3 regions of the Diaphorobacter limosus genome follow, and region 3 is predicted to be linked to each of the others. Evidence: riboswitches for the same ligand, from Rfam matches in the RefSeq annotation. Region 3 holds a riboswitch; each other region holds the start of a gene.

The links. Region 3 has a riboswitch for glycine ahead of P4826_RS03850 (D-amino acid dehydrogenase). Riboswitches for the same ligand answer to the same signal wherever they lie in the genome.
Region 1: it holds a riboswitch for glycine, as region 3 does, so the genes downstream of both, P4826_RS00845 (D-amino acid dehydrogenase) here and P4826_RS03850 (D-amino acid dehydrogenase) in region 3, are expected to answer to the same signal.
Region 2: it holds a riboswitch for glycine, as region 3 does, so the genes downstream of both, gcvT (glycine cleavage system aminomethyltransferase GcvT) here and P4826_RS03850 (D-amino acid dehydrogenase) in region 3, are expected to answer to the same signal.

The regions. Positions count from the first base shown of each region.
Region 1 is NZ_CP136921.1:159,360-165,641, reverse strand. Features, by position in the region: gene bfr (bacterioferritin) at 1-229, shown strand, start outside; gene flhD (flagellar transcriptional regulator FlhD) at 456-785, shown strand; gene flhC (flagellar transcriptional regulator FlhC) at 829-1,368, shown strand; gene P4826_RS00845 (D-amino acid dehydrogenase) at 1,376-2,650, opposite strand; glycine riboswitch at 2,806-2,903, opposite strand; gene P4826_RS00840 (FlgO family outer membrane protein) at 2,972-3,514, opposite strand; gene P4826_RS00835 (hypothetical protein) at 3,511-4,239, opposite strand; gene P4826_RS00830 (spherulation-specific family 4 protein) at 4,401-5,600, shown strand; gene ppc (phosphoenolpyruvate carboxylase) at 5,613-6,282, opposite strand, start outside.
Region 2 is NZ_CP136921.1:1,177,072-1,183,353, reverse strand. Features, by position in the region: gene gcvP (aminomethyl-transferring glycine dehydrogenase) at 1-1,241, opposite strand, end outside; gene gcvH (glycine cleavage system protein GcvH) at 1,361-1,735, opposite strand; gene gcvT (glycine cleavage system aminomethyltransferase GcvT) at 1,817-2,881, opposite strand; glycine riboswitch at 2,992-3,100, opposite strand; glycine riboswitch at 3,116-3,204, opposite strand; gene P4826_RS05730 (MBL fold metallo-hydrolase) at 3,298-4,350, shown strand; gene P4826_RS05725 (TRAP transporter large permease) at 4,373-6,282, opposite strand, start outside.
Region 3 is NZ_CP136921.1:777,389-783,670, forward strand. Features, by position in the region: gene P4826_RS03830 (hypothetical protein) at 1-133, opposite strand, end outside; gene P4826_RS03835 (carboxymuconolactone decarboxylase family protein) at 333-872, opposite strand; gene P4826_RS03840 (AraC family transcriptional regulator) at 980-1,810, shown strand; partial or broken gene P4826_RS03845 (amidohydrolase) at 1,813-2,726, shown strand; glycine riboswitch at 2,737-2,826, shown strand; glycine riboswitch at 2,827-2,939, shown strand; partial or broken gene P4826_RS03850 (D-amino acid dehydrogenase) at 3,001-4,170, shown strand; gene P4826_RS03855 (IS5 family transposase) at 4,329-5,300, opposite strand; gene P4826_RS03860 (trimeric intracellular cation channel family protein) at 5,592-6,230, opposite strand.

The sequences.
Region 1 (6,282 bases), 620 kb from region 3:
GCCCGAGATCCTGGAATGTGACCTGCGCGCGGAGCGCGGCGCACAGACCACCATCAAGGAGGGCATCGCCTACTGCGAGTCGGTGCGCGACTATGTCTCGCGCGACCTGCTGCAGGACATTCTGGAGGACACCGAGGAGCACATCGATTTTCTGGAAACGCAGATCGAGCTCGTGGACAAGGTGGGCCTGCACAACTACCTGCAGTCGCAAATGGGCGATGCCGACTGACACCGAACCTGCCTCACTACACAACGGGCTGCGGCCCGTTTTTTTACGCCCGCATGCCGACAGCGATGTAAGGCAAACTCCTACAAAGGGCGTCAGACAAGCGGACGGCACGCAGCGCCGAACCCCGACTTCATTTTCTTTTGGCCGGGTTTCACAATCCATTTCAACGGATCACGCAACACATGCAACCAGTTGCAAGCGATCCACCACTGGAAAGGATTGACCCATGACCTCCGAACAACTTCTCGCCGAAATCCGCGAAGCCAACCTCACTTACCTGATGCTGGCCCAGACCCTGATCCGCCAGGACAAGGCCGAAGCCGTGTTCCGTCTGGGCATCAACGAAGATGCGGCCGACATTCTGGCATCGCTGTCCGCGGCCCAGGTGCTCAAGCTGGCCTCGCGCAACACGCTGCTGTGCGGCTTCCGCGTGGACGACGACCTGGTGTGGAGCTTGCTGACCAACCACAACACGCCGCGCAAGTCGATCAACGAGGCCACGAACACGCTGCACGCCAACATCCTGATGGCCAGCCGTGTCTCCGAAGTGCTCTGAGCCAAGCCCCCCTGCACCGCCCCCAAGCCAACGAAAGCCCGCCATGTCCGCACCCGTCAAGAGCGTCCTCAACGAGTCCAAGCAAATCGAACGCGCCGCCATGTTGATCGAGATGGGCGCCCGCATGCAGGTGCTGGAGTCCGAGACCACGCTGTCGTACGAGCGCCTGATCCGCCTGTACAAGGAGATCGCGGGCAAGTCGCCCTCCAAGGGCCAGCTGCCGTTTTCCACCGACTGGTTCCTGACCTGGCAGGAGAACATCCACAGCTCGCTGTTCCTGAACATCTACGAGTACCTGTCCAAGGGCGTGAGCCTGGACAGCGTGGAGCTGCTGACCAAGGCCTACCGCCTGTACAACGAGCAGGTGGCGGCCGCCGAGATCGAGCCCCTGCTGTCCTTCACGCGCGCCTGGCGCCTGATCAAGTTCGTCGATGCCGGCATGCTCACGCGCACCAAATGCTCGCAGTGCAGCGGCCAGTTCGTCACCGAGCTGTACGAGAACCGCCACTACACCTGCGGCCTGTGCAACCCGCCGGCACGCGCCGGCAAGAGCAAGAGCGCAGGTGCATTGACCCTGCACTGATAAAAGACTAGCCCTCCTGCGCCAGCGGCGCCTGGCCCACGGCCACCACGCTGGCGCTGCGCGCACGGCTTGCGGCGCACACCATGTCGGCCAGCATGTCCGCCGTCGCGGCCGACAGCGTCCAGCCCAGGTGGCCATGGCCGGTGTTGTAGAACACGTTCGGCCGGGCGCCCGGGCCCACGCGCGGCAGCATGCTCGGCGTCATGGGACGCAAGCCGGCCCAGGGTACGACCTGGCGCGTGCTGACATCCGGAAAGCACTGGTTCACCCAGTTGATCAGCGGCTGGATGCGGTCGGCGCGAATATCGCGATTGGCGCCATTGAACTCCGCGGTGCCAGCCACCCGGAACCGATCCTGTCCCAGGCGGCTGGTGACCAGCTTGGTCTCATCATCGAGCAGGCTCACGGTGGGCGCGGCCTGCTGGCTCGGTTGATCCAGAAGATTGACGGTGATGGAATAGCCCTTGACCGGGTAGATGTTGATGCGGTCACCCAGCTGCGTGGCCAGCGCACGGCTGCCAATGCCTGCACAGACGACCATGGCGTCGAAATGCCGGCGCTCCGTGACGCCGTCGCACTCGAAGTCAACGGTTGCGCCCCCGCTATTGCTGGCCACGCCCTTGACCAGCGCGCCAAACAGGCAGCGCCCACCATGGCGTTCAAACGCCGCAGCCAGGCCGGTGGTGAACTTGTGGATGTCGCCGGTGGAGTCGCTCTCGGTGAAGTAGCCACCAAAGAAATCGCCCGCCAGCGTGGGTTCGATCTGCCGCATTTCCTCGGGCGTCACGGCACGCCGCTCCAGTCCACCGGCGGCCAGCAGCCTGGAGACCTGGCCCGCATGATCAAAGCCTTTGCGATCACGGTAGATGTGCAGGATGCCCTGCTTTTTCAGATCGAACTCCACGCCCTCGGCCTCGGCCCAGGCAAACAGGTGCTGGCGCGCGGCAATCGCCATGCGTGCCGTGGCAATGGTGTTCTCTCGATATTTCGGTATGTGGGCAATGAACTCGGCAAACCACGACAGCTTGTGCCAGGTCGGGCGCGGGTTGACCAGCAGCGGCGCATCGCCGCGCAACATCCACTTCAGGCCCTTGAGGATGGTCGAGCCGTGCGTCCAGACCTCGGCATTCGAGGCAGACAGCTGGCCGCCATTGGCAAACGAGGTGTCCATCGCCGCATAGCGATGCTGCTCGAACAGGGTGACGGAAAAGCCGCGCCTGGCAAGCGCGTAGGCCGAGGTAACGCCGGTGATGCCACCGCCGATGACAGCGATTGATTTCATGAAAGCTCCAAACGTCGGAAGGGTGGAGTGCGACGGCAACATGCATGCCGCACGCCCCCTCTGTTTGGAACCTGAGAGATTCGCACCCGCGCCGCTGCGGGGTGCTTGCTCCTGCGGTGGGGAGGATGACGAATCCGCCCGCTCTTCAGAGTGTCATGAACTGGCCGGTCCTTTTGCCTGAGAGTTTCCGGGGCGGTTGCTCCTTCGGCGCCACTGGGTTGGGATGCCCAGCGGTCTCTCCCGACCAATGCGCGCGATCATAGCGCCGTTTGCAGCCGTGGCGGCCTTGCCCCATGCATCCAAGGCCTGCCGACGATCGCTTCAATATTCCCCGACCAGCAGACCGCGCACATTCCCATCCATGGGCAGCGCATAGTCATGCGCCGCCAGCACGGCATTGCCATGCGGGCTCACGAGCTTGAGGCTCACGTATACCGCCTGAGAGGCGGCCGCATAGGTTCCCACCAGCACGGCCTGGGCGGCCTGCGCCTGGCTGACCTCGCCCACCTCGCGCGAGAGCAGCAACTCACCCTGGCGTGGCCGCAGGGCCAGCGTCTCGCGCAGGCGCAGCTCGGTCACGCGCAGGCCGCGCCGGGCCAGGCGGCCGGCCAGCTGCTCGGAGATCAAACGCCCCAGGCGCGAGGATTCGCCCAGCCGATCGAGTTGCACCACGGTGGACACGAGCACGGGCTGCTCGGCATTCAGCGCCACCTGCTCCAGCAAGGCATCGGCAGCCCCATGATTGCTGGCCACCAGGTCAACCGGCGCCACTGCGGACCGGTCGCCGTAGTAATACTGCGCGCAACCCTGCAACGCGCAGGCGCATGCCAGCACAGCGGCAGCCAGGGCCGCACGGCGTTTCATGGCGCCACCACCTTCCAGGTGCGCAGCGGCGCAGGCGCCGGCGGCGGCAGCTCGGGCTGGTAGAGCGCCGCATCCGCACGTTCGATGTAGTACATGTCTGCCGACCCCGCCAGATAGCGATCCTGGGTCTTGAGGGTGGTGGTGATGAGCACCTCGGTGCGCGTGGGGCCGCCCGCCGCGGCGCCCTGGGTGTGGCGCTGGGCCAGATCCATGGCCAGACCCGCCCCCAGGCCGATGGCGGTGGCCACGCCTGGCAGCAAGACACGATCGGAGTAATGCGTTTCCCAATCACGCCACACACCTACGCCGCTGCCCAGCAGAGTCCAGGGCGTTGGAATAGGCAGGTTGCTTGGAACCCCTGCCTGGTGCTGCACCAATTGCGTCTGAACCTCCAGCTCCAGCGCCGACGGCCCGGTGGACAGTGCCACCCCCTTATTGAGCAGGCGCACCCGCAGAAGCTTAAGAAAGCCCTGGTTGAAACTGGAGTTGTCGGCTACCGTGACATGGATGGGCTGTCCACCCTCGGGCCAGGCGGCCGTCTTCTCTGCCACGCGTGCGGCCACGTCGTCGGCCAGCACATCCCAATGATGCACGGCACGCGCTTTCTTCTGCCCGGTGGCCGGGTAGTTGTCGGCGCGCGGGACGTCCAGGTTGCTGCAACCGGCCAGCAGAGTCGCCGCCAGCACAGCCGCATGAACCGAGGCGCGGTGGATGGATGAAAACATGATCCCGATGATAGGGATGGAGTCCCGGGGCAATCGACACAACAACGCCGGGTTTCCCGTTCAAAGCGGCGGTTTCGATGCCTCAAGCACTATTAGCATGCGGTCACAACAGCAACATGAATGCAACACCGCGGGAATCCACCTTCCTCCTCATGACCACCATGCACACCACATCGCACATCGCGTCTCTGCTGGCCTTGACTGCCGCCTTGGCGGGCTGCGGCGGCGGGACGGAGAAATCCACCGCCCCAACCACGCCAGCACCCCCACCGCCGTCGGGCATCGTCAGCTTGAGCTTCATCACCAACGCCCAAGCGAACGTTTTCGACAGGGGCACATTGAGCAGCGCACTGAACGTCCAGGCAGGCCTCGATGGCAGCAACGCCAACAACCTCACGGTTACGTTCACGACCACCGCCGGCAGCGTCAGCCCGGTGCAGGTCGCCACGAACAGCAGCGGGCTGGCAGCCACGTCGCTCAGCATCCCCACCGCGACGCCCACAGGCGCCGTGCGCATCACGGCCACGGCCGCGGCCAACAACACCGCCGCCGCCACCTTTGCCGGCTATGTGCGCGCCGTGCCCAACAGGCTGGAACTGCTGGTGCCCGCCTACTTCAGCGCCGGCTCCAATGCGGCAGCCTGGACGGCACTCACCGACGGCGCCACCAGCTACCCCGATGTGGCGATGAATGTCATCGTGAAGCCGGACAACGCCAGCAACGGCACCATGACCGCCGCCATCACCAAGGCCGACGACAAGCTCATCACGGCCATCACCGCGCTCAAGACCGCGCAACCCCGCGCCAAGGTGTTTGGCTACGTGGCCACCGGCGGCGGTGCCAATGCGGCGATTTCAAGCACCGACGTCTCCGTCACCATCGACAGGTACATCGCCCTCTACCCCGGGCAACTTGACGGCATTTTTCTGGACGGCATGGCCACCGATGACAGCCGCAGGGCCTTTTTCCAGGGCATCTACGCCTACGCCAATGACAAGGGGCTGAAGGTCATCGGTAACCCCGGCGCCTACCCGGCCCCCAGCTATGCCGGCCTGGCCGACATGTTGGTGACCTACACCGGGCCCGCCACCAGCTACCAAGGCGCCGACCCCCAGCCCGCCAACACCTGGGTCTACGACAGGCAGAACACCGCCCAGGGCATGCTCGTGCATACCGCCAGCACCTGTTCCGAAATGCAGAAGCTGGTGACCGACGCCAACCGGCCGCGCATGAACACGGGCCTGGTGTACGTCACCGACCAGGCCATCGGCAGCCCCTGGTCTGCCCTGCCCAGCTATTGGAAGAACCTGCTGGGCACCGTGGACGCAACCAACAAGGGCCTTGCGCGGCCGGTTTGCTGATGGTGCGCAAGCTCACCCGGTATTGCGCAACCCCGCCGCAATGCCGTTGATGCAGATGTGGATGCCCGTCTGCACCCGCTCGTCGCCCTGGCCGGTGCGCCAGCGGCGTATCAGCTCGACCTGCAGGTGGTGCAGCGGGTCGATGTACGGAAAGCGGTGGCGTATCGAGCGTGCCAGCGCCGTGTTGGCCGCCAGGCGCTGCTTTTCGCCGGTGATGCGGGTCAGTGCCTCGGCCGTGCGCTGCCATTCCTGCTCTATGGCCGCGAACACCTTCTTGCGCAGGCGCGCGTCGGGCACCAGCTCGCTGTAGCGCGAAGCCAGCGCCAGGTCGCTCTTGGCCAGCACCATGTCCATGTTGGACAGCAACGTGCGAAAGAACGGCCACTGCCGGTACATCTTCTGCAGCAGTGCCAGCTGCGCCTTCGGCTCCTTGTCCGGCTCGTTCATGAAGGCCTGCACCGCCGCGCCAAAGCCGAACCAGCCCGGCAGCGTCAGGCGGCACTGGCCCCAGCTGAAGCCCCAGGGGATGGCGCGCAAGTCCTCAATTTTCTGGTTGGCCTTGCGCGACGCGGGACGCGAGCCGATGTTGAGCTGGGCGATCTCGCGTATCGGCGTGGAGTTGAAGAAATAGTCGGTGAAGCCGGGCGTCTCATACACCAGCGCGCGATACGCCGCCATGCTG
Region 2 (6,282 bases), 400 kb from region 3:
ACCAGGGCGCGCGCCAGGGTGGCATCGGCGGCGGCGCTGCTGCCCAGGTCGATGGCCAGCGTGTCAAAGGCGCTGGCGTGCTGGGCGGGAAGGCCCAGTTGTTTCAGGCCGGCGGCCAGGATGGCGGTGAGGCGTGCCACGCGCTGGGCGATGCGGGTCAACCCTGCAGCGCCGTGGTAGACGGCGTACATGCTGGCAATCACGGCGGGCAGCACCTGCGCGGTGCAGATGTTGCTGGTGGCCTTTTCGCGGCGGATGTGCTGCTCGCGCGTTTGCAATGCCAGGCGGTAGGCGGGCTGGCCGTGCACGTCCACACTCACGCCCACCAGGCGCCCGGGCATGGAGCGCTTGAAGGCGTCCTTGCAGGCCATGAAGCCGGCGTGCGGGCCGCCTGCGCCCATGGGCATGCCAAAGCGCTGGGTGGTGCCGATGACGATGTCGGCGCCCATCTCACCCGGGGCCTTGAGCAGGGTCAGTGCCAGCAGGTCGGCCGCCAGGATGAAGGCCGCGCCCTTGGCGTGGATGGCGTCGCTGGATGCCTGCCAGTCGGCCAGCCAGCCGCTGGAGCTGGGGTATTGCTGCAGGGCGGCAAAGTAGTCGTCGCTGGCGATGGCGGCGTTCCACTCGGCCTCGGACTGCACGAGTTTGACGGTGAAACCCAGCGGCGCGGCGCGGGTTTGAATGACTTCGATGGTCTGCGGGTGGCAGTCGCCGCTCACGATGATGCTGTTGCCCCGGGCCTTGACGGAACGCTTGGCCAGCGTCATGGCCTCGGCGGCGGCCGTGGCTTCGTCCAGCATCGACGCGTTGGCGATGTCCATGCCCGTGAGGTCGGTGACCATGGTCTGGAAGTTGACCAGGGCCTCCATGCGGCCCTGCGAGATCTCGGCCTGGTAGGGCGTGTAGGCGGTGTACCAGGCGGGGTTTTCCAGGATGTTGCGCAGGATCACGCCCGGCGTGTGCGTGCCGTAGTAGCCCTGGCCGATGAAGCTTTTCAGCACCCGGTTCTTGCCGGCTATTGTTTTCAACTCGGCCAGCGCCTCGGCCTCGGTGCAGGGCGCGGGCAAGTCCATGCTGCTGGCGCGCGCGATGGAGCGCGGCACGATGGAGGCCACCAGCGACTGGCGCGAGGCCTCGCCAATCACGGACAGCATCAGCGCCTCGTCAGCGCTATCGATACCGATATGACGAGGCAGGAATTCGGCGTGGTTTTCCAGCGCGGAGAGGGGCAGGGCAGGCATGGGGTGGGTTCAGGTCAGATTGGCTGGTAGCCCTTGCTGGATCAGCGCGGGCAGCTCATATTTTTGGGTGATGCATTTGGCGTTGAGCGTCTGAGGGGACGCTCAACGCTCAACGCTCATCACGCGCTGGCGGCAAAGGCGTTGTAGGCCGCTTCGTCCATCAGCGCGTCCAGCTCGGCGGGGGCAGAGAGCTTGACCTTGAAGAACCAGCCGGCGTTCATGGGGTCGGAGTTGGCCAGCGAAGGATCGTCACGCAGGGCCTCGTTCACCTCGACGACCTCGCCGCTCACCGGCATGTAGACGTCGGCCGCGGCCTTCACCGACTCGACCACGCCGGCCACGTCGCCCTGGGCAAAGGTGGCGCCCACGGCGGGCAGGTCGACGAAGACCACGTCGCCCAGCGCGTCCTGCGCATGTACGGTGATGCCGACCACGGCGGCGTTGGCGTCGGCGCTGTTGACCCACTCGTGGTCTTTGGAAAACTGGATGCTCATGGCGATGCTCCGATAAAAAAAGTTGTGAGAAGGGGCAGCGCGCACTGTAGCCGCGCTGCCGGTGTAGCGAAACCGAAAAAATCAGCCGCGGTGGTAGCGCGGGGGCAGGAAGGGCGTGGGCGAGACCACCATGGCCACGGGCTTGCCGCGCACCATGGCAAACACCTCGGTGCCGGGCTGGGCGTACTCGGGCTGCACGTAGGCCAGGGCGATGGGCTGGTTCAGCGTGGGCGAGAGCAGGCCGCTGGTGACATGGCCGACATGCTGGCCGTCCAGGTTCTCCAGCACCGCCGGCTCGCGCACCGGCACGCGCTCTTTGGCGATCAGGCCGACGCGCTTCTTCGTCAGGCTGGCCGGGTTGTCGATCTGCGCCAGCACCTTGGCCGCGCCCGGAAAGCCGCCAGCGCGCTCGCCGCCGGTGCGGCGCACCTTCTGGATGGCCCAGTTCAGCGCCGCCTCGGGCGGAGTGGTGGTGCTGTCGATGTCGTTGCCGTACAGGCACAGGCCGGCCTCCAGGCGCAGCGAATTGCGCGCGCCCAGGCCAATCGGCTTCACCTCGGGCTGGGCCAGCAGGGCGCGTGCCAGGGCCTCGGTGTGGTCGCCGGGCACGGAGATTTCAAAGCCGTCCTCGCCGGTGTAGCCGCTGCGCGTGATGAACAGCTCGGCGCCATTCCAGGCGAAGCTGGCGCCGCTCATGAAGACCAGCTTTTCCACGCCCGGCACCAGGCGCGAGAGGGCCGTGACCGCCTGCGGCCCCTGCAGCGCCAGCAGGCCCTGGGTGGGCAGGGTGACGATCTGGCAGCGGTTGCCGATATGCGTCTCGATATGCGCGATGTCGGTGAGCTTGCAGGCACCGTTGACGATCAGGAACCAGGTGTCGTTTCCCTGGTTGAAGAACATCAGGTCGTCGATCACGCCGCCCTCGTCGTTGAGCAGCAGGCCGTAGCGCTGCTTGCCTTCGGCCAGGCCCTGCACGTCCACCGGCATCAGAGACTCCAGCGCCGCCGCCGCGTCGGCTCCGATAAGCTTGAGCTGGCCCATGTGCGAGACGTCGAACAGGCCGGCGGCCTGGCGCGTGTGCTGGTGTTCGGCCATCAGCCCGCTCTTGTACTGCACGGGCATGGAGTAGCCGGCAAAGGGCACCATGCGGGCGCCCAGCTCGATGTGCAGGGCGTTCAGGGGGGTGGTCAGCAGTTCGGTGTCGGACAAGGCATGTCTCCAGGGCAAATGCGGGCCATGGCGCAACGCACCATGGTGTTTGCCCTGCTGTCCTCTTTACCTGAGAGATTCACCCCGGATGGCAGGGTTTGCTCCTTCGGTGGACGCCCGAAACCGGTTGGGGCGCCTCTCTCCAGCAAGGAAACGCCCGCAGCAATCGCGGGCGTGTCGTCAGTCCTTTTGCCTGAGCGTTTTGGCTGTTGCCTGCGCCTTCGGCGGCCCCACAGGGGGCTCTCTCCTGACAGCCGGCAATTCTACCTTGCGCGACAGGCTGGGCAATGCGTCCTGGTGTTTTCCGATAAGCTGCCAGTTGGTAACAAAAATGAAGGTCGGTAGTGGCATCAATGGCTGAAGAAGTGGTGACGGACAAGAACGGCCTGGTCTACCCATGCGGCGTTGCGCCCGTGGTAGGCGACGCCAAAGAACTGGCCCCGGGCGTATGGTGGCTGCGCATGCCCATGCCGTTTGCGCTGGACCACATCAACCTGTGGGCTTTGCGTGATGGCGATGGCTGGGCGCTGGTCGATACCGGCATCTGGTCCACCGACACGGCGGGTGCCTGGCGCCAGCTGTTTGCGGGGGTGCTCGATGGGCCGGTGACGCGTGTTTTCGTCACCCACATGCACCCCGACCATATCGGCATGGCCGGCTGGCTGACGCGCAAGTTCGGCTGCCGTCTGTGGATCAGCCGCCTGGAGTACCTGAGCTGCCGCGCATTGAGTGTCGATACCGGGCGCGAGGCGCCGGATGATGCCATCCAGTTCTACCAGCGTGCCGGCTGGGGCGAGGAGGCGATCGAAACCTACCGCACCCGCTTTGGCGGCTTTGGCAAGCTGATCTATGCGCTGCCCGACAGCTACCGGCGCCTGCGCGATGGCGAGGAGATCTGTATAGGCGAGCAGCGCTGGCGCGTGGTGGTGGGCACGGGCCATTCGCCCGAGCATGCCTGCCTGTACTGCCCCGAGCTGAAGCTGTTGATCTCGGGCGACCAGGTGCTGCCCGGCATTTCGTCCAACGTCTCGGTGTTTCCGGCCGAGCCCGATGCCAACCCGTTGGCCGACTGGCTGGAGTCGCTGGAAAAGCTCGAGCGCAGCGTGGCCGACGATGTGTTGGTGCTGCCATCGCACAACCAGCCCTTCCGGGGCCTGCATCGGCGCATTGCCGCGCTGCGCGACAGCCAGCATCGGGCGCTCGACAGGCTGCGAGAGGCCTTGCGGCAACCGCAGCGCGTGGTCGATGTCTATGGCGCGCTGTTTTCCCGCCCGGTCACCGCGGACAACATGCAGATGAGCCTGGCCACGGGCGAGAGCGTGGCCCATCTCAACTACCTGGTGGCGCGTGGCGAGGCCAGGGTGAGCATCGGGCAGGAGGGCTGCGCCTGGTATCAGATGGTCTGATCACAGGCGACGGCCCCTGGCCTTACTTGTAGAGCAGCTGCGGCAGCCACAGGCCTATGGACGGCCAGGCATACAGCAGCACGATGGCCAGGATCTGTATGCCCATGAAGGGCAGCATGCCCAGGAAGATCTGGTTCAGCGTCACATACGGCGGCGCCACGCCCTTCAGATAGAACGCCGACATGGCCACGGGTGGTGACAGGAAGGCGGTCTGCAGGTTCAGCGCCACCAGCAGGCCGAAGAACAGCGGATCGACCCCGAAGTGGCTCAGCAGTGGAATGAAGATGGGCATGAAGATCACGATGATCTCCGTCCACTCCAGCGGCCAGCCGAGCAGGAAGATGACGATCTGGGACAGCACCATGAACTCGACCTTGGTGAGGTTCATGGACAGCACCCATTTCTCGATCACTTCCTGTCCGCCCAGCAGCGCAAAGGCGGCTGAAAAGATGGCCGAGCCCACGAACAGCCAGCACACCATGGCCGAGGTCTTGGCCGTCAGGTAGACCGACTCGCGCAGCACGTCCATGGTCAGCTGCCGGTAGGCCGCCGCCAGCAGAAAGCCGCCGAGCGCCCCCATGGCCGCCGCCTCGGTGGGCGTGGCCAGGCCGGAGACGATGGAGCCCAGCACCGCCAGGATGAGCATCATCAGCGGGAAGAAGGAGCTCAGCAGCATCTTGAAGATTTCAAGCCGGGCAAAGCTCAGGAACAGGTAGAACAGGGTCGTGACCGCCCCCAGCAGCGAGAACAACACCCACCACCAGGTGGGGGCCGGCTGCGTCTCGGCCTGGGCTGGGGCCTCGGCCGCTGCAGCGGCCGGCGGTTCGGCCACGGCCGCGCCATCCTGGCCCTGTGCCTGAACTTCGGGCTCGGCGCCCGGGGGCTCGGCCAGCGCGGTATCCGGCTGGTTCTCTTCGGCTTGCTCTGCGGGGGGCTCCTGGAGGCTGCCCTCTGCCGGGAGCTCTTGCAAACCTCCGTCGCCGGGCGGCTCTTGCAGGCCGGAGGCAGAGGAGCCGCTTTCGCCCAGGCCTATGGGCTGGATGTCGAACGTCTCCTCCACCTTGACCGTGGTGACGGCGTTCCAGCTGCTCACCACCAGCACCAGAAACAGCAGCCCGGGCAAGACCACCAGGGCCAGCTGGCGCAGCACATGGGCCAGTGGCACCTGGGCGTTGCGCCGGCCCTTGAGCGCGTCCAGCAGTCGCACCACGGCATGCTGGCCGGTCTGCGCGGGCAGTGCGGCGGTCAGCGCCGGCAGATCGACCTGGCGTTCGCCATCGGACAGTGGTGGCGCCCAGGTCGGCTTGATCTTGGCCACTATGACCACGTAGACCACATACAGGCCCGCCAGCACGATGCCAGGGAAGAAGGCGCCGGCGTACAGCTGCACCACCGACACCCCGGCGGTCGCGCCATACAGGATGAGCAGGACCGAAGGCGGAATCAGGATGCCCAGGCAGCCGCCGGCCGTGATGGCGCCGGCCGACAGCGGGATGCTGTAGCCGGCGCGTAGCATGGCCGGCAGCGCCAGCAGGCCCATCAGCGTGACCACGGCACCGACGATGCCGGTGGCGGTGGCAAAGATGGCGCAGGTGACCAGCGTGGCCACGGCCAGCGAGCCCGGGATGCGCGCCATCGCCAGGTGCAGGCTCTTGAACAGCTTTTCGATCAGGTTGGCGCGCTCAACCAGGTAGCCCATGAACACGAACAGCGGGATGGCAATCAGCACGTCGTTGACCATGCTCTTGTAGGCGGCCTGCACCATCAGGTCGAGCGAGCGGGTGATGTCCCGGTCGTACGCCAGCCAGGTGAAGATCATGCCCATACCCATGAGGGTGAAGGCGGTGGGAAAGCCCAGCATGATGGCCACCACCACCAGCGACAGCATCAGCAGGCCCAGGTGGCCGTTGGTGATGGTGGGTGTGCTCAGCA
Region 3 (6,282 bases):
CGGGTTGCCCAAAAACTTTGCAGCGCATTTGTTCGTCAAGTTGCACGCAGGGCACGCCCGCTGGTTTGCCTTGGGGCATGGTGGGGATGAGCGAGGAGATGGATGACTCGCGCAGCTGGAATAAGGCGCGCACAACTTGATGCCCAGGGCCTTGCAGCCAGGGCTGGAAGACGCGTTCGCAGGAGACGTAGAAGTTGTTGCCGTCAATGAGGGCGAGCTTGGCCGCAGGAGTGAAGGCCATCTGTGTGCCAACAGGAGCAACACGGCCACCTGCGCCAACGACCACCAGGAGGTGGCCGTTGGCGTTCCCCGCTTGTCAGCGAGGCTGGGCTTTACAGGGCGACTGGCACGGCTGGGAAGTCGACGTCGGTGTCGGCAATGTGGTTGGTGTAGTTGGTCAACACGTTGAGGGCCACGTTGGCGGTGACTTCGATGACCAGGCCATGGTCCACACCCGCTGCTGCGGCATCGGCCAGATCGCTGTCGGCCAACACGCCACGCTGACGGACGATTTTGATGGCCAGCTCAACCAAGGCCTTGTCTTGTTCGCCTTCGGCGGTGCCGCTTCGGGCTGCGCGGATGGCTGCTTCCGACAAACCAGCACCTTTACCGATCAGGGTGTGTGCAGACAAGCAGTACTGGCAAGCGTTGGTTTGGCCCACGGCCAATGCGATCAACTCGCGCTGGGCGGCGCTCAAGCGGCCTTTGCTCAGTGCGTCGGAGAAAGCCAGGTAGCCGTTCAGGGCGGCTGGAGCCTGGGCGAAGGTGGCAAACAGGTTGGGTACCATGCCGAGCTTGGCCTTGACGCCGTTGAGGGTGGCTTGGGTGGTGGCGTCGGCTTGGGCAAGTGATACAGGTGCGATACGTGTCATGGTGAAACTCTCGTTTTGAATGGCTGTGCGACATGCACCAGTGAATTGTGCGATACGTATAATCACTGAAAGTACAAGAAAGCATACCCAAAGTATCAAGCGCCGCCATGGACCGACTTTCACCTTTGTTTGCCCGCTCGGTGCCCAGCGCACGCGTGTTCTATTCGGGCAACCTGTGCCAGATCTCCGCCTTTGAGGCCGAAGCTCATGTGGGCCATGTGCATTTGATGCGCAGGGGCACCATGAGCGTGATCGACCGGCATGGGCGCGCCAGCAGGGTTGAAGAGCCCAGTTTGTTGTTTTTCCCGCAGAGTTCTGCCCACCGGCTGGTGCCCGATAGCGCCGACGGTGTTGACCTGGTGTGTGCGTCTGTCGATCTGGGCGACGAGGCCCGAGGCGCGCTGATCTCTGCCATGCCCGAGGTGCTGGTGATTCCGCTGAACCAGTCGTCCAGTCTTTCACCCGCGTTGGACCTGTTGTTCCAGGAAGCCTTTGACGAAAAGTGTGGTCGGCAAGCTGCGCTGGACCTGTTGATGGAATACCTGCTCATCTTGTTGCTGCGCCACCTGCTTGACATTTCATCGGTCACCACCGGCATCCTGGCGGCGCTGGGCGACCCACGTTTGTCCAAAGCGGTCACGTCCATGCACGACCGGCCCGGCCATGCATGGACGCTGGAATCGTTGGCCGAAACCGCAGGCATGTCGCGCGCACGCTTTGCCAATCACTTTCGAGAGGTGTCGGGCCTGACCGCGCTCGACTACCTCACGGCCTGGCGCATCACAGTAGTCAAGGGTTTGCTCAAACGAGGCAAGCCGCTCAAGTCCATTGCGCCCATGGTGGGTTACGCCAGCGCTGTAGCGCTTACCCGCGCTTTCACCCACCGCGTCGGCATGCCGCCACTTGCCTGGCTGCAAACGCACACCGATCAGGACTGAGGCTGCCCCATGCCAGTTGCCATGCGGGTTTGATGCATGCCTGCGGCCACGACGGACACACCGCAATGCTGCTGGCTGCGGCCGAACATATTGCAAAGTCCACCACGTTTGATGGCACGCTGAATTTGATCTTTCAGCCCGCTGAAGAAAGCTTGGGGGGGCGCGCAAGATGATTGAAGACGGCCTGTTTGACCGCTTCCCCTGCGACGCAATCTTTGCCATGCACAACCTGCCGGGCTTTCGGCCAGGTCAGTTGTTATTGCGCGAAGGCGCAACCATGGCGTCCAGCGAAAACATTCTGGTGCACATTGAAGGTAAAGGCGGCCATGGTGCCATGCCGCACCAGAGTGCTGACCCGGTCGTTGCGGGTTCGGCAATTGTCATGGCGCTACAAACCATCGTTTCACGCAACGTACCCCCACTGCACATGGCCGTGATCACGGTCGGCTCTTTTCAGTCGGGTGTGGTCAACAACGTCATCCCCCAAAACGCCACGTTAAAGCTTAGCGTACGGGCGCTGGATCGGGATGTGCGAGAGTTGTTGCGCAATCGCATTGTGGAGCTCGTTGAGTTACAGGCGAAAAGTTTTGGCGTGACCGCAAAAGTCGAGTTTTTGCCCGGTTACCCGGTGCTGGTCAATACCCCTATTGAGACGGGAATAGCCCGCGAAGTGGCGGTGGCGTTGGTAGGCGCAGATAACGTGGTGCTCCAAACTGAACCGCTCACCGCCAGTGAAGACTTCGCCTACATGCTCGACAAAGTGCCAGGCAGCTATCTATTCATCGGGAATGGCGATGCAACTAACGGAGGTCACGGGGCCTGCATGGTGCACAACCCCAATTACGATTTTGAAGACCGCAACATACCTGTGGGTGCTGCGTTCTGGGTCGCGTTGACTGAGCGCTTTCTGGCGTAGTTTTTTTATGAAATTCAGATCGGGAGAGATCGCGTTAAATCGCGACGCCGAAGGAGCAACCACCCCGGAAACTCTCAGGCAAAAGGACCGGTTTGAATCGTTGATATCTCTGAAGAGTTGCTGGTCTTAGTCACCCGGCACACCGCAGGAGCAAGTGGTTGCATTGAACACGATGGACCACGAATCTCTCAGGTTCTAAACAGAGGGGGTGCACCAGCCATGCACAGGGCTTGTTGGTGCTCAACACTTTGACGTTTTTGAAAGCTCATTCACTATGAAAACAATCGCAGTTATTGGCGGCGGCATCACGGGCGTCACAACAGCTTATGCCTTGGCAAAACGCGGCTTTTCCGTTACCTTGTTTGAACGCCATCGCTATGCTGCGATGGAAACATCATTCGCAAACGGAGGGCAACTCTCTGCATCTAATGCAGAAGTTTGGACGCATTGGTCCACCATCCTCAAAGGGCTAAAGTGGATGCTCAAAAGTGATGCGCCGCTGCTGGTCAACCCAGCACCTACGTGGCACAAACTCTCCTGGTTTGCAGAGTTCATTGCTGCGATGCCCCATTACGAGCGCAACACGGTTGAGACAGCTCGCTTAGCAGTCGCAGCCCGCAAACACTTGTTTACTTGGGCGCAGGAAGAAGGCATTGATTTCGACCTGAAGAAGGAAGGCATCCTGCACATTTACCGTGACAAAAAAGGGTTCGACCATGCAGGCAAAGTGTCAGTCATGCTGGCCAAGGGGGGCCTACCTCGCTATGCCGTGACCCCAGCTGAAATGAAAGCCATCGAGCCGACATTGGCAGGCACCTACTACGGTGGCTACTTCACTGAGAGCGATTCCACGGGAGACATTCACAAATTCACCAATGGACTAGCAAATGCGGCATCACGACTCGGCGTGCACACGCTGTATGGTCAAGATGTGACGTCGATTCAAAGCGATGGCCAACAAGCTGTCATCACCGTGACACAACAAGACGCCACCCCAAGCCTGCATACCTTTGATAGCGTGGTGGTGTGTGCAGGAGTGGGCAGCCGTGACTTTGCAGCTCAGCTAGGCGATCGCGTGAACATCTACCCCGTCAAAGGCTACTCCATCACCGTCAACTTGAACGATGAAGAAAGTCAATTGGGTGCCCCCACCGTGAGCTTACTGGATGACGAAACCAAGTTGGTCACCAGCCGCTTAGGCCTCAACCGTTTCCGCGTTGCAGGCACTGCCGAATTCAATGGCGTGAACCGTGACATTCGCGCAGACCGCATCCGCCCATTGATTGAATGGGTGGAACAATGTTTTCCCCGCGTTAACACACGCTCTGTAGTGCCTTGGGCAGGCTTGCGCCCTATGATGCCCAACATGATGCCTCGGGTGGGTCAAGGTAGAACTCCCAATGTTTTTTACAACACCGGGCATGGGCACTTGGGTTGGACGTTATGGATGCCCTGAACAACCCATCCCCAGGCGTGCTACGCCTGGGCTATTTTTCAGATGGTGCAAACTTGAGTTGATTTCGGCAGTTTCCCCTGCCTTTTTGCCCTTGAAACAGGGCTTTTTGCCGCTTTTGGCGGCCCGCGCCCTGTTTTCGGGCGCACTCATCCCCGTGCTCCTTGCTGCTGCATCAACTGATGGCGCGCCATCCACAGGTTCGAGAGCGCAAACAACGTCACGATCTGCAGGGTGTTTTTCTTCAGACCTCGGTAGCGCACCTTGGTGTAGCCAAACTGGCGCTTGATGACGCGAAACGGGTGCTCCACCTTGGCGCGGATTTGCGCCTTCACGCGCTCGAGCTGATCGACCAGGGCATCTACGGCACTGCGTTCTTTGTCCAATGCCTTGCGTTTGGCCGGCCCCATGGCAACGTGCCACGGCACGTCTTTGGGCGCATCGGCGCGTTTGTCCGCTCCCTGGTAGCCAGCGTCACCAAAGACCTGCACCTCCTGTCCGTGCAGCAGGCTGTTGCCTTCGACCACGTCGCCGACGTTGCCCGAGGTGCAGCGCACGGTATGCACCAGGCCGCTGTCGGCGTCCACGCCGATATGGGCCTTCATGCCGAAGTACCACTGGTTGCCCTTCTTGCTCGAATGCATCTCGGGGTCTCGCGCCTTGTCTTTGTTCTTGGTTGAGCTCGGCGCGGCAATCAAGGTGGCGTCCACGATGGTGCCTTCCTTGAGCTGCAGGCCTTTGGCGCACAGCAGGTCGTTGACGGTGGCCAGCATCTGCTCGGCCAGCTTGTGGCGCTCCAGGCGGTGGCGAAAGCGCAAGATGGTGCTCTCGTCAGGCAGCCGCCCGTGGGCATCGAGCTGGGCAAAGTCTCGGTACAGGGGCGTGTCAAACAAGGCTTCCTCCATCCCCAGGTCCGACAGCTTGAACCACTGCTGCAAGAAGTGCAGGCGCAGCATGGTCTGCAGCTCAAAGGGCGGGCGCCCGTTCCTGCCCTGGGGGTAGTACGGGGCGATCAGCTGCACCAAGTCTTGCCAGGGCACGACTTGCTCCATCTGTTCGAGAAAGACTTGCTTGCGGGTCTGGCGCGTGCTCAGGTTCAGGGCGAGGCCAATTTGCTTCATAGATGCTGAGGATGCCAGCGGTGGCTGACAGCTACCAGACAAATGGGGAGGTTTTGCAGGATTTCCTTATCAGCCGTGACAGCTGAGCTGGTGTCAGACACCATCGTCAAAGCTGCAGCAAAGAAATCAGGATATTCAATGAACTTGCATGCAGTTGCTGCTGGCAACATTTAGAGTTCAAAATAATAAGCAGTAGGGGTCTTGCGGCTCTCTACTGCTTTTTTTCTTAACTTAGTTGGTGATTTTCTAAAAAATTAAACAACCTCATCATTGGTTATAGTTTTTTAACATTCAAGCCCGCCAAGCCGGCAGTTGCCAGTTGCGCCACAGTGCCAGTGCGCGAAGGCACACAGTAACAAATAAGCACCCCAGTAAGGCCATCCAGTCTGGAGCATCTAATGTCCAAAGGACCACGTAAGTCCAGCCACCAGCAAAAGAACACACCGCGTAGGGGCGGTGGTCTTTGAAAGCCGTGGGAATTTCATTGCAAACCATGTCACGCAGCACACCACCAAAAACACCCGTGATCAGGCCCATTAAGACGGCGACTACTGGCGGCATGAGTGACTGCAAGGCGAGGTGAACTCCCGTCGCAGTAAATAGTCCCAAGCCCAGCGCGTCGGGCCAGAGTATTGTTCTTTCAGTTACTTCAAAATGCCGCTGTCGCATGAAGACCATAGCAAATACGCACAAGGCCAATACGCCCCAAAGCATTTCGGTATGTTGCACCCAAAAAAACGGGCGTTGATCAAGCAGCAAGTCGCGCAAGGTGCCACCTCCAAAAGCTGCCAGAAAAGCCACAACACAAATGCCCACCGCATCGAGCTTTTTACCCGCAGCTTTCATCAGTCCAGACAACGCAAATGCAGCGGTCGCTAACAACTCGACTATCAAATGTAGGGTGTCCCCCCATGATTGAAGTAAATACATTGAAAATTTATGTCACCAATTTAAAGTTTTCATAGCTAAAGCAAATTCAATC